Regions from separate parts of the Pantoea stewartii genome, predicted to be linked through region 2. Evidence: predicted binding sites of a transcription regulator. Region 2 holds the regulator's gene; each other region holds the start of a gene.

Region 1 (5,858 bases), 990 kb from region 2:
CTACGGGCTACGGCCGCATCGTGCGTGAAAATGGCACCATCGTCGGCATTATTGAGCAGAAAGATGCCAGCCCTGCGCAACTGGCCATTAATGAAATCAATACTGGCATCCTGATCGCTAACGGTGGTGATCTAAAACGCTGGCTGGCAAAACTTACCAATAATAATGCTCAGGGTGAATATTACATCACCGACATCATTGCCCTGGCGCATCAGGAAGGTCGGGTCATCAATGCGGTACACCCGGCACGCAATAGCGAAACTGATGGCGTAAATAACCGTCTGCAACTGGCAACTCTCGAGCGCACTTACCAGCAGGAGCAGGCAGAAAAACTGCTGCTTGCGGGCGTTATGCTACGCGATCCGGCACGCTTCGACCTGCGCGGCACGCTGCAGCATGGTCGGGACGTTGAGATCGACGTCAACGTCATTATTGAAGGCCAGGTAACGTTGGGCAACCGGGTCAAAATTGGTGCGGGCTGCGTCATTAAAAACAGCGTCATCAGCGATGATTGCGAGATTAGCCCCTATTCGGTGATCGAGGATGCGAATCTGGCCACTGACTGTACGGTCGGCCCGTTCGCGCGTTTACGTCCCGGCAGTGAACTGGCCCAGGCCGCCCACGTCGGCAATTTTGTTGAAATGAAAAAAGCCCGACTCGGGAAAGGCTCTAAAGCAGGTCACCTGTCTTATCTGGGTGATGCGGAGATCGGTGCCAATGTGAATATCGGTGCAGGGACGATTACCTGCAATTACGATGGCGCAAACAAATTCAAAACCGTTATTGGTGACAATGTATTTGTTGGCTCGGATACGCAGCTGGTCGCACCGGTGAGTGTGGCGGCAGGCGCAACGATTGCCGCCGGAACAACGGTGATGAAAGACATTTCCACTGCCGATCTGGTCTATAACCGTAAAGAGCAGAATCACAAAGCCGGCTGGCAGCGCCCGCAGAAGAAAAAATAATTTTTACGGCCCGGGCTAAACGGGCCGCTTGCAGTACCAAAACTATAATCCCCACTCTCTACAAGGCTCGGGGAACCGGCAATGCCGGACTATCAGGTCATATGACAACGCAATGGCAAACAGCCATGAAGTCAGGAAATAACTTATGTGTGGAATTGTTGGTGCAGTAGCACAACGTGATATCGCAGAAATTTTGTTAGAAGGTTTACGCCGCCTGGAATACCGCGGTTATGACTCAGCTGGTCTGGCCGTCGTCGATCAGCAAGGTCATGTTACCCGTCTGCGTCGCCTGGGCAAAGTTCAGATGCTGGCTGCCGCAGCGGAAGAACAACCTCTGAACGGCGGAACCGGTATCGCGCATACGCGCTGGGCAACCCATGGCGAACCCTCAGAGGCCAATGCGCATCCGCACGTTTCTGAGCACATCGTTATAGTGCACAACGGTATTATCGAAAACCATGAGCCGCTTCGTGAAGCGCTGATTGCGCAGGGTTACCATTTCAGCTCAGAAACCGATACCGAAGTGGTAGCGCATCTGGTTCATCTGGAGCAGAAAAAGGGCGGTTCGCTGCGTGAAGTCGTGCAGCGTGTGATTCCCCAACTACGCGGTGCCTATGGCATGGTGATCATGGACAGTCGCGATCCATCGTGTCTGGTGGCCGCCCGTTCAGGCAGCCCACTGGTGATCGGTCGTGGTGTGGGTGAAAACTTCATTGCTTCTGACCAGCTGGCACTGTTGCCGGTCACTCGCCGCTTTATTTATCTGGAAGAGGGCGATATCGCTGAAATCAGCCGTCGCGATGTTACGATCGTCGATCGTGCGGGTAATACCGTGCGCCGCGATGAGATCGAATCCAGCGTACAGTACGATGCCGGCGATAAAGGTATCTATCGCCATTACATGCAAAAAGAGATCTATGAGCAGCCAAATGCGATTAAAAACACCTTAACGGGGCGTTTTAATCACGGTGCAGTCGATCTCAGCGAACTGGGGCCAAATGCAGAAGCGCTGCTCAGCAAGGTTGAGCACATCCAGATCATCGCCTGTGGCACTTCTTACAACTCTGGCATGGTCTCGCGTTACTGGTTCGAGGCGCTGGCAAACCTCCCTTGTGATGTCGAGATTGCGTCCGAATTCCGCTACCGTAAATCGGCGGTACGTAAAAACAGCCTGCTGATTACCCTGTCTCAGTCGGGGGAAACGGCGGATACGCTGGCCGCGCTGCGCCTGTCGAAAGAGCTGGGGTACCTGGGATCGCTGGCTATCTGTAACGTCGCGGGTTCGTCGCTGGTACGTGAATCCGATCTGGCGCTGATGACCAAAGCGGGTACGGAGATTGGTGTAGCCTCTACAAAGGCCTTTACCACTCAACTGACCGTACTGCTGATGCTGGTGGCAAAACTCGGTCGCCTGAACGGCATGTCCGCAGAAAAAGAGCACGAAATTGTGCATGGTCTGCAGGCTCTGCCAAGCCGCATTGAGCAAATGCTGGCGCAGGACAAGCTGATTGAAAACCTGGCCGAAGATTTCTCTGATAAGCACCATGCCCTGTTCCTTGGTCGTGGCGATCAGTACCCTATCGCGATGGAAGGGGCGCTCAAGCTGAAGGAGATCTCGTATATTCATGCGGAAGCCTATGCGGCAGGGGAACTCAAGCACGGTCCGCTGGCGTTGATCGATGCCGATATGCCGGTCATTGTGGTGGCACCGAACAATGAACTGTTAGAGAAGCTGAAATCGAATATCGAAGAAGTACGCGCGCGTGGCGGTCTGCTGTACGTGTTTGCCGATCAGGATGCCGGTTTCAGTGACAGCGAAGGAATGAAAATCATTCCTCTGCCGCACGTCGAAGAGGCCATTGCGCCTATCTTCTATACCGTGCCGCTCCAGCTGCTCTCCTATCATGTGGCCCTGATCAAAGGCACCGATGTGGATCAGCCGCGTAACCTGGCGAAATCGGTAACGGTCGAGTAATGCATCTTATGCGTGAATCCCCGACGGGATTCACGCGTTTCATTTATTTGATCTTGCTACTGCATTGCTCCAGTGCACGCTGTTGATCGCTGATTTTGCGGTTAGCCTCATCGAGTGAACGCTGCAGGTTATTGATCGTATCCTCATTGTTGCTTAGCTTTTGGCGAGTTGACTGAGGATATTTGCCTGATTTTATAGCGTTTTTGTTAAGTCTTTAATCTTATCTTTCATTGCAATAACACCTTCAACATCGACGGATGATTGTTTAACGGCGCCGTAATAACCCAATATAGCCAGAGCGCCTCTGTTATTAGCTGCGGTATAAAATTTATCTAAATGAATCGTGGGTGTCGTATCATCCGCCTTTAAGCCTGCCAGCGTACAGAGCAGGACGACATTGCACACCAGAAGCTTCTTCATAAATCTCATCGAACATGTTCTTTTCGAGAGGAGTCTTATGAAATGAGCAATAATTGTGCCTGTCATATAACTGTAATATTAACTACATTTTTCTGTCACTAAACTGTCCTATTTTCCCTCCTGCAGCAATCACTGACTCTTACTAAAAAGGCACTTAGCCTGACTTTTCTCCCCTGGAGGGAACATGACACTGATGCGTAGCACCGTAGCCCGAATCCTCGCCGCCTCTCTTGCCGTTAGTGCGGTTTCTGCATTTGCAGCCACCGATCTGACCGGTGCTGGCGGTACATTCCCGGCGCCGGTTTATGCCAAGTGGGCAGCAGAGTATCAGCAAGCCACCGGTAGCAAAATCAACTATCAGGGCATTGGTTCATCTGGCGGTGTAAAACAAATTATCGCCAAAACCGTTGATTTCGGTGCCTCCGATGCGCCTATGAAAGACGAAGATCTGCAGAAATATGGTCTGTTCCAGTTCCCTACCGTAATCGGTGGCGTGGTGCTGGCGGTTAACCTGCCAGGCATCAAATCTGGTCAGCTGACGCTGGACGGTAAAACCGTTGGCGACATCTATCTGGGTAACATCAAAAAGTGGAACGATCCTGCGATTGTTAAACTGAACCCAGGCGTGAAACTGCCCGATACCAACATCAACGTGGTGCGTCGCGCGGATGGCTCAGGTACCTCTTTCGTTTTCACCAGCTACCTGGCGAAAGTGAACGAAGAGTGGAACAGCAAAATTGGTAAAGGCAACACCGTTAACTGGCCAACCGGTCTGGGCGGTAAAGGTAACGATGGCGTAGCAGCGTTTGTACAGCGTCTGCCAGGTTCTATTGGTTACGTTGAGTACGCGTATGCCAAACAGAATAACCTGACCTATACCAAACTGATGGATGCGGACGGCAAAGCGGTTGCGCCAAGCGAAACCAGCTTCTCTAATGCCGCGAAAGGCGCAGACTGGAGCAAATCGTTTGCTCAGGATCTGACCTTCCAGAAAGGCAATGATGCATGGCCGATCACCTCAACCACCTTTATCCTGATTTACAAAGATCAGACTAATGCGGCGAAAGGTGCCGAAGTCCTGAAGTTCTTTGACTGGGCCTACAAAGATGGCGGTAAAACGGCCAATGCGCTGGATTATGCCACCCTGCCGGAGAGCGTGGTTCAGCAGATCCGTGCTGCCTGGAAAGCCAATATCAAAGACAGTTCTGGTAAAGCGCTTTATAAGTAAGTGAATGACCCTGACCAGCCTGCGTGCTGGTCAGCCTTCAAGGGCGGCGTCTGCCGCCCTGATAACTTCTGAGGACGAAGACTTCTATGGCTGCAACGAAGTCGGCATTCAAAGCCCCAGGTAAGCAAGGTGACCGAATTTTTGGCGCGCTGGTAAAACTCTCTGCGCTGATTGTTCTGTTGCTTATGGGCGGCATTATCGTCTCCCTGATCTTCTCTTCCTGGCCAAGCATACAGAAATTTGGTTTCGCGTTTTTGTGGACCAAAACCTGGGACGCCCCTAACGAACAATTTGGTGCACTGGTGCCGATTTACGGCACACTTGTCACCTCAATCATTGCGTTGATTATTGCGGTACCGGTCAGTTTCGGTATTGCTCTTTTTCTGACCGAACTCTCACCAGGCTGGTTACGACGTCCACTGGGAACCGCAATTGAGCTGCTCGCTGCGATTCCGAGTATTGTTTATGGTATGTGGGGCTTATTTATCTTTGCTCCGCTGTTCGCAGAATATTTCCAGACGCCCGTTGGTGATGTCCTCTCGGGCATTCCGATTATTGGCGCTCTGTTCTCCGGTCCGGCGTTTGGTATCGGTATTCTGGCCGCAGGTGTGATTCTGGCCATCATGATCATTCCCTATATTGCTTCAGTCATGCGCGACGTGTTTGAGCAGACGCCGGTGATGATGAAAGAGTCAGCCTATGGGATTGGCTGCACCACGTGGGAAGTGATCTGGCGCATCGTGTTGCCGTTTACTAAAAACGGCGTCATCGGCGGCATCATGCTGGGCCTGGGACGTGCGCTGGGCGAAACCATGGCGGTCACCTTTATTATCGGTAACACCTACCAGCTCGACAGTGCCTCACTGTTTATGCCAGGCAACAGTATCACCTCGGCACTGGCGAATGAGTTTGCTGAAGCCGAATCGGGTGTTCACGTAGCGGCACTGATGGAACTGGGCCTGATTCTGTTTGTTATCACCTTTATTGTGCTGGCGATTTCCAAGTTAATGATTATGCGTCTGGCAAAAAGTGAAGGAGCGCGATCATGACAACAATGGAAGTACAGGCTCGGGCCGAACTGGAAGCGTCACGTCGCAAAATGCAGTCGTGGCGTAGCACCAAGAACAAAATCGCCTTAACGCTGTCCTTGCTGACGATGGCATTTGGCTTATTCTGGCTGGTCTGGATTTTGTTTACCACCGTGAGCCGCGGCATTGACGGGCTTTCATGGTCGCTGTTTACCGAGTCCACACCGCCGCCAAACACGGCG
Region 2 (5,858 bases):
GCAGGCACCGCACAACGGGCAGGGCTGCCCGGCTTCAAGCCGGGCGCGGTACTGTTCCAGGTCAGCAATCTGGCTTTCGAGCTGGCAAATTTTCTCTACGTCGCTGAGCTGCTGTTTTTCCCGTCGCCAGGCTTCTCTTAACGTCAGCAGTGCGCTTTCAGCCTGCTGCTGAGCCGTCTCAAGTTCATGCAGGCGTTTTTCGTACTGCGTGCGCTGCTGATGCAGGGGTTGCCACTGCGCGGCCACTATCGTCAGCGCATGGCGCGCCTCGCGCTGTTGCTGATGCTGGCTCAGTGCCTGACGTAAGGCTTCAGGTGGATGCGCGTTCTGAAGGGAAGTTAGTGCTTGCTCAGCCTGAGACAAGGACTGCTGCGCCTGCTGTGCGGCCTGATCCAGTGGCGTGAGTTGCTGTGCCAGCTGCTCAATATCCCCCTGGCGCTGATGAATGTGGCGCTGTTGCTGCTGTATCTGCTGATCCAGCTCAGCCTGTGCCGCTTCATAGCGGGTCAGTTGGGCAAAACGCTCTTTCCAGATCGGAAGGTGTTCACCCCATTGCGGCATGTCAGCTAACTGCTCACGTAGGGCATGCTGTTGGGCAATCGTCTCTTGCAGGTGGCGCACCTGGCGGGCTTCGCTGTGTAACGCGGCTTCGCGCTGAGCGCAGTGTTGCTGTTGCCGTTCGGCATCCTGCTGTAGCTGCTGAATGTGCTCGTATAAGGCAGAGAGAGACTGATCAAGCGGAATGACCTGCCCGGTCAACAGCGTTTCCTGCTGCTGCTGTTGCTGTCGGCACTGTTCGTGCGCCGTGTCCGTTTCCGCATAGCGTTGCTGCAACACATGATGCGCCTGTGTGGCCGTGTGCATCTGTTGGCTGAGCTGCTGCTGACGTTCCCGCATCGCGTTGCGTTCGGCCAGCAGACTGTCACGTTGCTGCAACGGACCGCGCAGTTTCTCCGCCGGTTCACTGCGCGCCAGACGTTGACGATCCGGCTCTGCCGCCTGACTGGTGTGCTCTGCCGCAGCGAGGGCCGCGGTTGCCTGCTCTGTATCCGCAATAGCCTGCTGATGCTGTTGCTGCCACTGTTGCTGCGCCTGCGCCACGGCAAGCGCGGCAGTCAGCTGGTGTTCAGTGTCGCTGAGGGCCTTTTTTTGCTGGTGCAGTGCAGTACGGGTTGCCTCATCAAGCAGCGCCATGCCGCCTGCCCGACTGCGTAACAGTTCCAGCGCCGTTTTGGCCGCTTTGTGGCGTTCGAACACGGCCATGGACAGACGACCATAAATTTCGGTTCCGGTCAGTTCTTCCAGCAGTTCTGCCCGCTCATTGGCTTTGGCGTTAAGAAACGCCGCAAACTGGCCTTGTGACAGCATCATTGAGCGGGTGAAGCGCGCAAAATCCAGCCCGCTCAGCGTTTCCGTAAGTTTGAGCTTATCGCTCACTTTATCTGCCACAATCTGATTATCGGCGCAGCGTGCCAGCTCAACGCGGGGAGCCTGCAGTTTACCGTCAGCGGTGCCGCGCGCGCGGTTCTGGCTCCAGAATGCCCGCCAGGCTTCGCCTTTAATTTCAAACTCGACCTCCGCCAGGCACTCGGCACAGTCGCGTGTCATAAGGGGGTTATGCCCCTGAGAGATGCCGCCCAGGCGCGGCGTCTGGTGATACAGTGCCAGACAGATGGCGTCCAGCAGCGTAGTTTTACCGGCGCCCGTCGCGCCGGTAATCGCAAACAGCCCGTTGCTGGCAAACGGCTCGGTGCGAAAATCAATAAACCACTCACCTTTGAGCGCGTTAAGATTTTTGAAGCGCAGCGTCAGAATTTTCATGGCTGTTCCTCCAGATCCGCCAGCGTCTGTTTAAACCGCAGGGTGGTCTGGGCAATCTGATCCGCGTCCAGCGCGTCATCCAGCGCCAGTCGTCGGGCAAACACTTCTTCCACATTCAGTTCGCTCAGGGTTTCTTTATCCAGCTGTGCCAGACTGTGCTGGCGCTGTTCACGGCTGCGGCGCAGCAGCAAAACGTCTACGGGCAGGGAAGCTGTCAGCGCTTCTACCTGACGCTGCAAATCACTTAAATATTCCTGCGTGGTCACTTCAATATCCAGCCAGACAGGTTTGGTCCCGTCAGGCGCAGAAAACTGGCTGAGCTGCCGGGTGATTTGCGCCAGCGAGCCTTTCAGGACCTGCATTGGCTGGAACAGGGGAATGGTCAGGGGCGTGACCGTCAGGCCTGACGGGCTGAAATCCAGCAGGAACACACTTTTTTCGCTGCCCAGTTCATCGAAGCTGAGCGGAATCGGCGAACCGCTGTAGCGAATATGATCGCTGTCGGTCACGCGCTGCGCACGATGAATATGCCCCAGCGCAATATAATCCGCAGGCGGAAAGGCCGAGGCCGGAAAGGCATCCAGTGTACCAATGTAGATATCGCGCACTGAGTCGCTTTTGCTGACGCCGAGAGCAGTGAGGTGGCCGGTCGCGACGATGGGAAGCGCCAGATTCAGCGCCTGCGCGGCAGCAAAACTGCGCTGATAATGGGCGGTAATGGCCTCCAGCAGGCTGCGCTGTTTATCGCGTCCTGACTGGCCGGCCTGGCTGCGCATAATATCGCGTGGCCGCAGATAAGGAATGGCGCACAGCAGCGCGCCCGGTTCGCCCTGACGCGTCGTTAACATCAGCACATCGTCCCCGTCCTGCGGCGTGGTAATCACGCGGGTATTCAGGCAGGCGAGCAGTTCACGCGACTCGTTCAGCGTAGCCACCGAATCGTGATTCCCGGCCAGCACCACCAGCTGACAGCCGCTGGGTTGTAACGCCACCACAAAGCGGTTGAACATTTCACGTGCATAGCTGGGCGGTGTGCCGGTATCGAATAAATCACCTGCCACAATCAGCGCATCCACCTGATGCTCTTCAATCCGGGCCAGCAGCCAGTCCAGAAAGGCCTGATGCTCAGCGGCCCGGCTTTTGTTGTAAAAGAACTGCCCCAGGTGCCAGTCCGCGGTATGGATAATGCGCATAACACTCCCTGCCATAACAAATCGCCCGGCAATTATACTGGCTCCATCACTAAAGCCACAAAACATGTCGTCATGTTGTCATAAATGGTTGTTGCAGGCCGGTTTTTATGGCTAACTTTTTCATAAAAGTGTCACAAAACTGACGCATAATGGCGCCGCAAATATCAGTGAAAGCCGTCCTACCTGCAGGAGTCATAATGGCTAAGCGCATTTTAGTTGTGGAAGATGAAGCTCCAATCCGTGAGATGTTATGTTTCGTTCTGGAACAAAATGATTATCAGCCGATTGAGGCAGAAGATTATGACAGCGCCGTCAGTAAGCTGATTGAACCCTGGCCTGACCTTATCCTGCTGGACTGGATGTTACCTGGCGGCAGCGGCATTCAGTTTATCAAACACCTTAAACGTGAAGCGATGACGCGTGATATTCCGGTCATGATGCTGACCGCACGTGGCGAAGAGGAAGATCGCGTGCGTGGCCTGGAAGTCGGGGCCGACGACTACATTACCAAACCGTTTTCACCGAAAGAGCTGATGGCCCGTATCAAAGCTGTGATGCGTCGCATTTCGCCGATGGCGGTCGAAGATGTAATTGAAATGCAGGGCCTGAGCCTGGATCCCTCCTCGCACCTGGTGATGTCGGAAACCACGCCGCTGGAGATGGGGCCGACAGAGTACAAGCTGCTCCACTTCTTTATGACCCATCCTGAACGTGTTTACAGCCGTGAACAGCTACTGAATCACGTCTGGGGCACCAACGTCTATGTTGAAGATCGTACAGTTGACGTGCATATTCGCCGTCTGCGCAAAGCGCTGGAACTGACCGGTCACGATCGCATGGTACAAACCGTCCGCGGAACAGGTTATCGTTTCTCTGCCCGCTTTTAAACGGAGCTTTAATCGTGCTGGAACGCCTCTCCTGGAAGCGATTATTGTCCGAACTGGTGCTGGCGTGTTTGCCTGCGCTGGTACTCGGCCTGTTGTTCGGCTATCTGCCGTGGCTGTTGTTACTCAGCGTAGTCGGTATTTTACTGTGGCATTTTTATAACCTGATGCGGCTGTCGCACTGGCTGTGGCTGGATCGCACGATGACCCCGCCTTCCGGTCAGGCAAGCTGGGAACCGCTGTTTTACGGTCTGTATCAAATGCAGCTGCGCAACCGACGTCGGCGGCGTGAGCTGGGTCATCTGATCAAACGGTTTCGCAGTGGTGCAGAGTCGCTGCCGGATGCCGTTATCCTGACAACGGAAGAGGGCACCATCTTCTGGTGCAATGGCCTGGCACAGCAGCACCTCGGGCTGCGCTGGCCCGAAGATAACGGGCAAAATATCCTTAATCTGCTGCGCTATCCTGAATTTTCACGTTATCTGCGTCAGCGCGATTTCGACAAGCCGCTGACGCTGGTGCTGAATAACCAGCATCACATGGAATTTCGTGTTATGCCCTACAGCGAAGGCCAGTGGTTGATGGTGGCCCGCGACGTAACGCAAATGCACCAGCTGGAAGGTGCACGACGCAACTTCTTCGCCAACGTCAGTCACGAACTTCGCACGCCGCTGACGGTGCTTCAGGGTTATCTGGAGATGATGAATGACTCGGTCATGAATCAACGTTCGCGTGACAAAGCGTTGCACACCATGTCAGAACAAACCCGCCGAATGGACAGCCTGGTGAAGCAGCTTCTGACGCTGTCGCGTATTGAGGCGGCCCCGGTCATCAATATGAAAGAAAAAGTTGATGTGCCGGTCATGTTGAAACTGCTGCAACATGAAGCGGAAACGCTGAGCGGCGGGCGACATCAAATCCATTTTCACACCGATCCGCATCTGAAAGTGTTTGGCAATGACGAGCAATTGCGCAGTGCCATCTCCAACCTGGTCTACAACGCGGTCAACCATACGCCAGACGGCACACGAATTGATATCAGTTGGTTACGCAGCAAGCAGGGCGCGGTATTTAAGGTCTGCGATAACGGTCCCGGTATTCCCGCTGAGCATATTCCGCGCCTGACCGAACGCTTTTATCGTGTAGAAAAAGCGCGTTCACGTGCGACCGGCGGCAGCGGGCTGGGGCTGGCTATCGTCAAACATGCGTTGAGTCACCATAATGCCCGGCTGGAGATCACCAGCATCCCGCATCAGGAAACCTGTTTTACATTTACCCTGGCACCAAGGTTGATTGTCAGTAACGGGATGCAGGAGAATGCCGTTCATCAATCGTGAACGGACCGGAACGATGCGCGTTTTTCTTTTGGTGTTCTTTTCGCTGTTGCCAGCCCTCGGGCAGGCGCAGCCCGTCATGCTGTCCGGAAATCTCAGTAGCGCCGGCTCCGACACGCTCGGCTATCTGATGACGTTATGGGGAGATGACTTTAGCCGTCAGGCGCCTGGCGTGAACGTTCAGGTTCAGGCTTCGGGGTCGTCTACCGCGCCCACTGCGTTGACCGCCGGGGCCGTTCAACTGGGCGCGATGAGTCGTCCGATGCAGGCTGATGAGCGCCAGGCCTTTGAGGCGCGCTATGGCTATCCGCCGCTGGCCGTGCCGGTGGCAATGGATGCGCTGGTCGTGGTGGTCAATCAACGTAACCCGCTGCGTGAAATTGATCCGCGGCAGCTCGATGCGGTTTTTTCCATCACCCGGCTTTGCGGCGCGCATCAGGTTCCACAACGCTGGGGTGACCTGGGACTGCACCAGACAGAATGGCAGCAGCGTCCCATCCAGCGCTATGGCCGTAACTCCGCCTCGGGAACATGGGGCTTTTTCAAACAGCAGGCGCTGTGTCAGGGCGATTTCCGCAATGACGTGGCCGAGTTTCCCGGTTCTGCCGCCGTGGTACAGGCCGTAG
Region 3 (5,858 bases), 1.3 Mb from region 2:
CGAACGCTGGCAACTGACGCATTGTGACGATGCGGTGCTGGCGCTGGTAAAGACCGCAACGCATCTTGAACTGCGTAAGCGGGATGAGCCTAAACTGGGCGGCATCTTCGTGGATTTTGTTTCCGGTGCCATGGCGCATCGCCGGCGTTTTGGCGGTGGCCGTGGCGAAGCGGTAGCAAAAGCGGTCGGCATTAAAGGCAGTTACCTGCCCGATGTGGTGGATGCGACCGCCGGGTTAGGGCGCGATGCGTTTGTGCTGGCGGCCTTAGGCTGTCGGGTGCGCATGCTGGAACGGCATCCCGTGGTGGCGGCACTGCTGGAAGACGGGCTGGCGCGTGGCTATCAGGATGCGGAAATTGGTGGCTGGCTGCGTGAGCGTCTTTCACTGATTCATGCCTCCAGTATTCAGGCACTCACCGATATTGCGCCACCGCCAGATGTGGTTTATCTCGATCCTATGTATCCCCATCGACAAAAAAGCGCCATGGTGAAAAAAGAGATGCGGGTGTTTCAGTCATTAGTCGGCGCGGATGAGGATGCGGATGCCTTGCTGGAACCGGCCCGCCGTCTGGCAAAGAAGCGTATCGTGGTGAAACGTCCTGGTTATGCGCCACCGCTGGCCGGTGTCGTTACGCAGTCTGCGGTGGTCACGAAAAGCCACCGCTTCGATATCTATCCGCCGCTCGCGGAGTAGTCATGTCAAGCCGGTCGGCGGCGACGTTCCTTCACGTCAACCGCCCCGGCTTTTTTCGTGCGGGTTATTCGTCATCCTCGTCGCGCAGTGGCACGATCAACATGTCGATATGCACGGTATTGATCAACTGACGCGCTGATGACATCAGCTTGCTCCAGAAATCCTGATGATGACCGCACACCACCATGTCCACGTCGTATTTTTTAATCGCATCGACCAGCACCTGGCCCAGATCGCCACTGCCGCTCAGGGTTTCGGTGATGGGATAGCCCGCTGCATCTGACAGATTTTTCAGCGCCAGATGGGTTTCTTCAGAAATCCGCTTTTGCATATCGCCCAGGTTGACGTCAATCAGGCCGGTGTACAGATCAGAGTAATTCACATCGACATGAATCAGCGAAATTTTGGCGTCGTAAGGGCGCGCGAGCGAGACAGCTTTATCCACTAATAACTGACTTTCTGGCGAAAGATCGACTGCAATCAGGATATGTTTATAAGCCATGATATAACTCCTTCCACGAGATTCAGAATGGCAGCGGTTTCCAGACGCGTCACAGCTGCGAAATCCATTGCGCGAACGGGCGATGAGCGCCACCAAATTGGGTAACCTGCAATACAGGCAATGCTGTTGTTATACCTGAAAGTATAGCCCTGTGTGTTAACAAATGCTTCTGAAGCCGTCTGGCTTGTGAATAAGATCAATGATGAACGATTTTTACTCGTATAAAACGAAAATCCTCGCTGGTAAAAAATTGAACATTTCTCCTAAACTAAAAAAAGCAGCCTTGATCACATGGCTGTTACTTTTCTGATGATTCAAAAATAAAACTACAAATCGCTTAACGGGGTTGTTGGCAAATTCTGCAGGGACTGTTCAGCATGGTGCGCGTTCTGCGCTGTTCTGCGGTGCCGGTAAGGAGGGTGACATGATCAGCACTATCGCGCTTTTTTGGGCTCTTTGTGTGGTATGCCTTGTAAATATGGCGCGCTATTTCTCTTCGTTGCGTGCGCTGCTGGTGGTTCTGCGGGGTTGCGATCCCCTCTTATACCAATATGTTGACGGCGCGGGTTTTTTCACCTCCCATGGTCAGCCTGGCAAGCAGGTGCGGCTGGTCCGCTATATCTGGGCAAGGCGCTATCTTGATCATCATGATGACGAATTTATTCGCCGGTGTGAGCGGGTAAGAGGCTTGTTTTTGTTGACCAGTTCGCTGTGCGGATTAGTCATTATCAGTTTGATCGCCCTGGCTATCTGGCATTAAAAAGGGCGACCGAAGTCGCCCTGATGTGCTGCTTACTCAGATGAGCTTCAGCGCTATCCAGTAGAGTGAACCTGATAACAAAATACAGACCGGCAGGGTGAAAACCCAGGCCATGGCGATGTTTTTGATCGTTTTACTCTGCAGTCCGCCACCGTCGACCAGCATGGTGCCGGCCACGGAAGACGAGAGGATGTGGGTCGTGGAAACCGGCATGCCGGTGTAGCTGGCAATCCCTATGGACACTGCGGCAGTAACCTGCGCCGACATGCCCTGCGCATACGTCATGCCTTTTTTACCGATTTTCTCACCGATGGTGGTGGCCACGCGGCGCCAGCCAATCATCGTGCCGATTCCCAATGCCAGTGCGACCGCCATGATAATCCATACCGGGGCGTACTCAATGGTGTTCAGCAGGTCGCCTTTGAGCTTGCCCAGGAAGCGTTTATCCTCTGGCGAGGTTTCCGGCAGCTTCGCCGCTTTATCGGCCGTATCGGAAATACACAACAAGAGGCGACGCATCTGGCTGCGTTGCTCAACCGACAAGTCGTTGTAGTTTTGCAGATTGTTCAGAAGCACCTGCGCACGCTGCACGGCCTGAAGCGCACGCGCACTGTCGCAGTGAAACTCTTTGGGACTGGTGGGTTCGACTTCTTCCGGCGTGGGCAGCTTAGGCGGTGCCATCTGGATAATATGGGTCAGTGATTCGCTGTGCTGCTGGTAATACTGTTCCAGGTGATTCACAGCATCGCGCGTTCGCGTGATGTCGTAACCCGACGCGTTCATATTGACCACAAAGCCCGCTGGCGCAACGCCAATCAGGACCAGCATAATCAGACCAATGCCTTTTTGCCCGTCGTTAGCACCATGTGAATAACTGACGCCAATGGCGGAGACAATCAGGGCGGTACGGGTCCAGAAAGGCGGTTTTTTCTTGCCGTCAATCTTCTCACGGTCAGCGGGCGTCATATGAATGCGTGCACGCTTTTTGGTGTTGCTCCAGTAACGGCGCAGAAGGAAAATCAGGCTGCCCGCAATCACCAGACCGACAATGGGGGAGAGAATGAGCGACAGGAAGATATTCAGCACTTTCGGAATGTTAAGCGCATCCACCACCGATGTCCCGCTCATTAACGCATTGGTCAGGCCAATACCGATAATCGCGCCGATCAGGGTGTGAGAGCTGGAGGCCGGAAGCCCTAAATACCACGTTCCCAGGTTCCAGATAATCGCGGCCAGCAGCATGGAGAAGACCATAGCAAGACCGTGAGCGGAGCCAACATTGAGCAGCAGATCGGTCGGGAGCATATGCACGATGGCGTAAGCCACGCTTAATCCGCCGAGCAGCACGCCAAAGAAATTGAATACCCCAGCCATTAACACAGCAAGCTGAGCACGCATAGCGCGTGTATAGATGACCGTCGCAACCGCGTTGGCCGTATCATGGAAGCCGTTAATTGCTTCGTAAAACAATACAAACAGCAGAGCAAGAACCAGTAACAGGCCGGTGCTAAGATCGAGACCAGCAAACAGATGTAGCATAGACGTTACGCCATTTTGGAGGACATGAACGCGGCGCATTATCCGCGACAATATGTGGTCTGGGAAAGGAAAATATAGACCTGAACCGGCTTAAAAGTGTCAATTTTGTAAGCTTAAAGGCGTAAATTCCTTAAAAATTATAAAGTTACATTATGACATAATTGAGTCAATTTTTTGACACTGGCATCAACTCAGGCAGATCACTACAATCTGCCCCTCTTTTATCAGGTGGACAATGGCAGTGGAACAGTTTGACGTTATCGTGATTGGAGCAGGGGCCGCGGGGCTTTTTTGTGCCGCGCAGGCTGGACAGCGCGGTCGCCGCGTATTACTGCTGGATAACGGCAAAAAGCCGGGCCGCAAGATTTTAATGTCAGGCGGCGGGCGCTGTAATTTCACCAATCTCTATACCGAACCGGCCGCCTACCTGTCGAACAATCCCCATTTCTGTAAGTCAGCGCTGGCGCGTTATACCCAATGGGATTTTATCGATCTGGTGAATCGTCACGGCATTGCCTGGCACGAGAAAACGCTGGGGCAACTGTTTTGCGATGAGTCTGCGCAGCAGATGGTCGATCTCCTGCTCGCCGAGTGTGAAAAGGGGCGTGTGACCCTGCGTTTGCGCAGCGAAATCCTGAGTGTAACCCGCGATGAAGCGGGCTACGTCCTGCAACTCAACGGCAGCAGCGTACAGGCAGAGAAGCTGGTCATCGCCAGCGGCGGGCTTTCCATGCCGGGCCTGGGCGCGTCACCGTTTGGCTATAAAGTGGCCGAGCAGTTTGGGTTAACGGTGTTGCCAACCCGTGCCGCCCTGGTGCCCTTTACGCTGCATAAACCCCTGCTTGAACAACTGCAGACACTGTCCGGTGTGGCGCTGGACACGACCATCGAAGCGAAAGACGGCACCGTCTTCAAAGAGGCGATGCTGTTTACCCATCGTGGCCTGTCCGGCCCGGCGGTCTTGCAGATTTCCAGCTACTGGCAGCCGGGTGAGTTTATCTCGGTCAATCTCTCGCCTGCCACGCCGCTGGATGCGTTCCTCACGATTCAGCGTGACGCGCACCCGAATCTGAGTCTGAAAAACAGTCTGGCGAAAATTCTGCCTAAGCGCCTGGTCGAAATCTTACAGGAAATGCAGGTGGTGCCGGATGTCACGCTGAAGCAGCTGAACAGCAAGCAGCAGTCAGCGCTGGTGCAGACGTTGCACAACTGGCAGGTGCAGCCCAACGGCACGGAGGGTTACCGTACCGCTGAAGTCACGCTGGGCGGTGTGGATACGACTCAGCTGTCCTCTAAAACAATGGAAGCACGTGACGTGCCGGGACTCTATTTTATCGGTGAGGTCGTTGACGTGACCGGCTGGCTGGGAGGCTATAATTTCCAGTGGGCCTGGAGCTCGGCCTGGGCTTGCGCGCAGGCCGTGTAACGTGCTTCGCCGTCAGTGACGCGCTCAGGCATAGCGCGAAACCGCATAGTCTGCGTGCGCAATCTCGGGCTGTTTGCCTGAAATCACATCACTTAACAGCTGGCCGGATCCGCAGGCCATCGTCCAGCCCAGCGTGCCATGTCCGGTGTTCAGCCACAGGTTGGTGAAATGTGTATGACCGACAATCGGCGTGCCGTCAGGCGTCATCGGCCGTAATCCGGTCCAGAAGGTCGCCTGCTCAACGCGGCCGCCACGGGGATAAAGATCGTTTACCACCATCTCAAGCGTTTGCCGTCTCGCGGGCAGCAGGGTTGTGCTGTATCCCACGATTTCCGCCATACCACCGACGCGGATGCGATTATCAAAACGCGTGATGGCAATTTTATAGGTTTCATCCAGTACCGTGGAAACCGGGGCACCGGCCTCATCGGCGAGGGGAATCGTCAGGGAATAGCCTTTCAGCGGATACACCGGAATGTACATAAGTGGTCGAAGCAACTGGGTAGAGTAAGCGCCAAATGCCATAACGTACCCGTCTGCCGTCAGCGTCTGATCGCCACAGACAATCCCCCTGATCCTATCACCTTCGCTCAGTAGCGCATCCACCTGCGTGTTAAAGCGGAACGTGACGCCGGCATCGCGCGCCAGGGCGGCAAGTCGCTGGGTAAACAGCTGGCAATCGCCAGTCTCATCGTTAGGCAACCGTAAACCTCCCGTCAACTTGTGCTTTACGTCAGCCAGTGCAGGTTCGACGGTCGCCAGCTGGTCGGCTTCAAGCAGTTGATACGGCACGCCAGCCTCCTGCAGCACGGCAATATCACGCGCTGCGTTTTCAAACTGCTGTTCTGTGCGAAACAGCTGCAGGGTGCCGCCCTGGCGTCCTTCATATTCAATTCCTGTGCTGGCCCGCAGCGCACTGATGCAGTCACGGCTGTAC

What was found. The regulator PhoB, encoded in region 2, activates phosphate uptake and scavenging genes when phosphate is short. The targets are predictions, from matches to a motif close to CTGTCATAAAACTGNCNNAT.
Region 1: pstS (phosphate ABC transporter substrate-binding protein PstS) is a predicted target of PhoB. The motif match lies at 3,453-3,472, and genes of this name have one in related genera.
Region 3: pitA (inorganic phosphate transporter PitA) is a predicted target of PhoB. The motif match lies at 3,657-3,676, and genes of this name have one in related genera.

What each region holds. Positions count from the first base shown of each region.
Region 1 covers NZ_CP049115.1:2,882,545-2,888,402, reverse strand. Annotated here, with positions in the region: gene glmU (bifunctional UDP-N-acetylglucosamine diphosphorylase/glucosamine-1-phosphate N-acetyltransferase GlmU) at 1-965, shown strand, start outside; gene glmS (glutamine--fructose-6-phosphate transaminase (isomerizing)) at 1,111-2,940, shown strand; gene G5574_RS23725 (hypothetical protein) at 3,133-3,360, opposite strand; gene pstS (phosphate ABC transporter substrate-binding protein PstS) at 3,545-4,588, shown strand; gene pstC (phosphate ABC transporter permease PstC) at 4,675-5,637, shown strand; gene pstA (phosphate ABC transporter permease PstA) at 5,634-5,858, shown strand, end outside.
Region 2 covers NZ_CP049115.1:3,871,387-3,877,244, forward strand. Annotated here, with positions in the region: gene G5574_RS18205 (SbcC/MukB-like Walker B domain-containing protein) at 1-1,821, opposite strand, end outside; gene sbcD (exonuclease subunit SbcD) at 1,818-3,014, opposite strand; gene phoB (phosphate response regulator transcription factor PhoB) at 3,212-3,901, shown strand; gene phoR (phosphate regulon sensor histidine kinase PhoR) at 3,916-5,235, shown strand; gene G5574_RS18225 (PstS family phosphate ABC transporter substrate-binding protein) at 5,249-5,858, shown strand, end outside.
Region 3 covers NZ_CP049115.1:2,597,876-2,603,733, reverse strand. Annotated here, with positions in the region: gene rsmJ (16S rRNA (guanine(1516)-N(2))-methyltransferase RsmJ) at 1-694, shown strand, start outside; gene uspA (universal stress protein UspA) at 759-1,196, opposite strand; gene uspB (universal stress protein UspB) at 1,621-1,956, shown strand; gene pitA (inorganic phosphate transporter PitA) at 1,993-3,495, opposite strand; gene G5574_RS12395 (BaiN/RdsA family NAD(P)/FAD-dependent oxidoreductase) at 3,737-4,921, shown strand; gene G5574_RS12390 (D-amino acid dehydrogenase) at 4,946-5,858, opposite strand, start outside.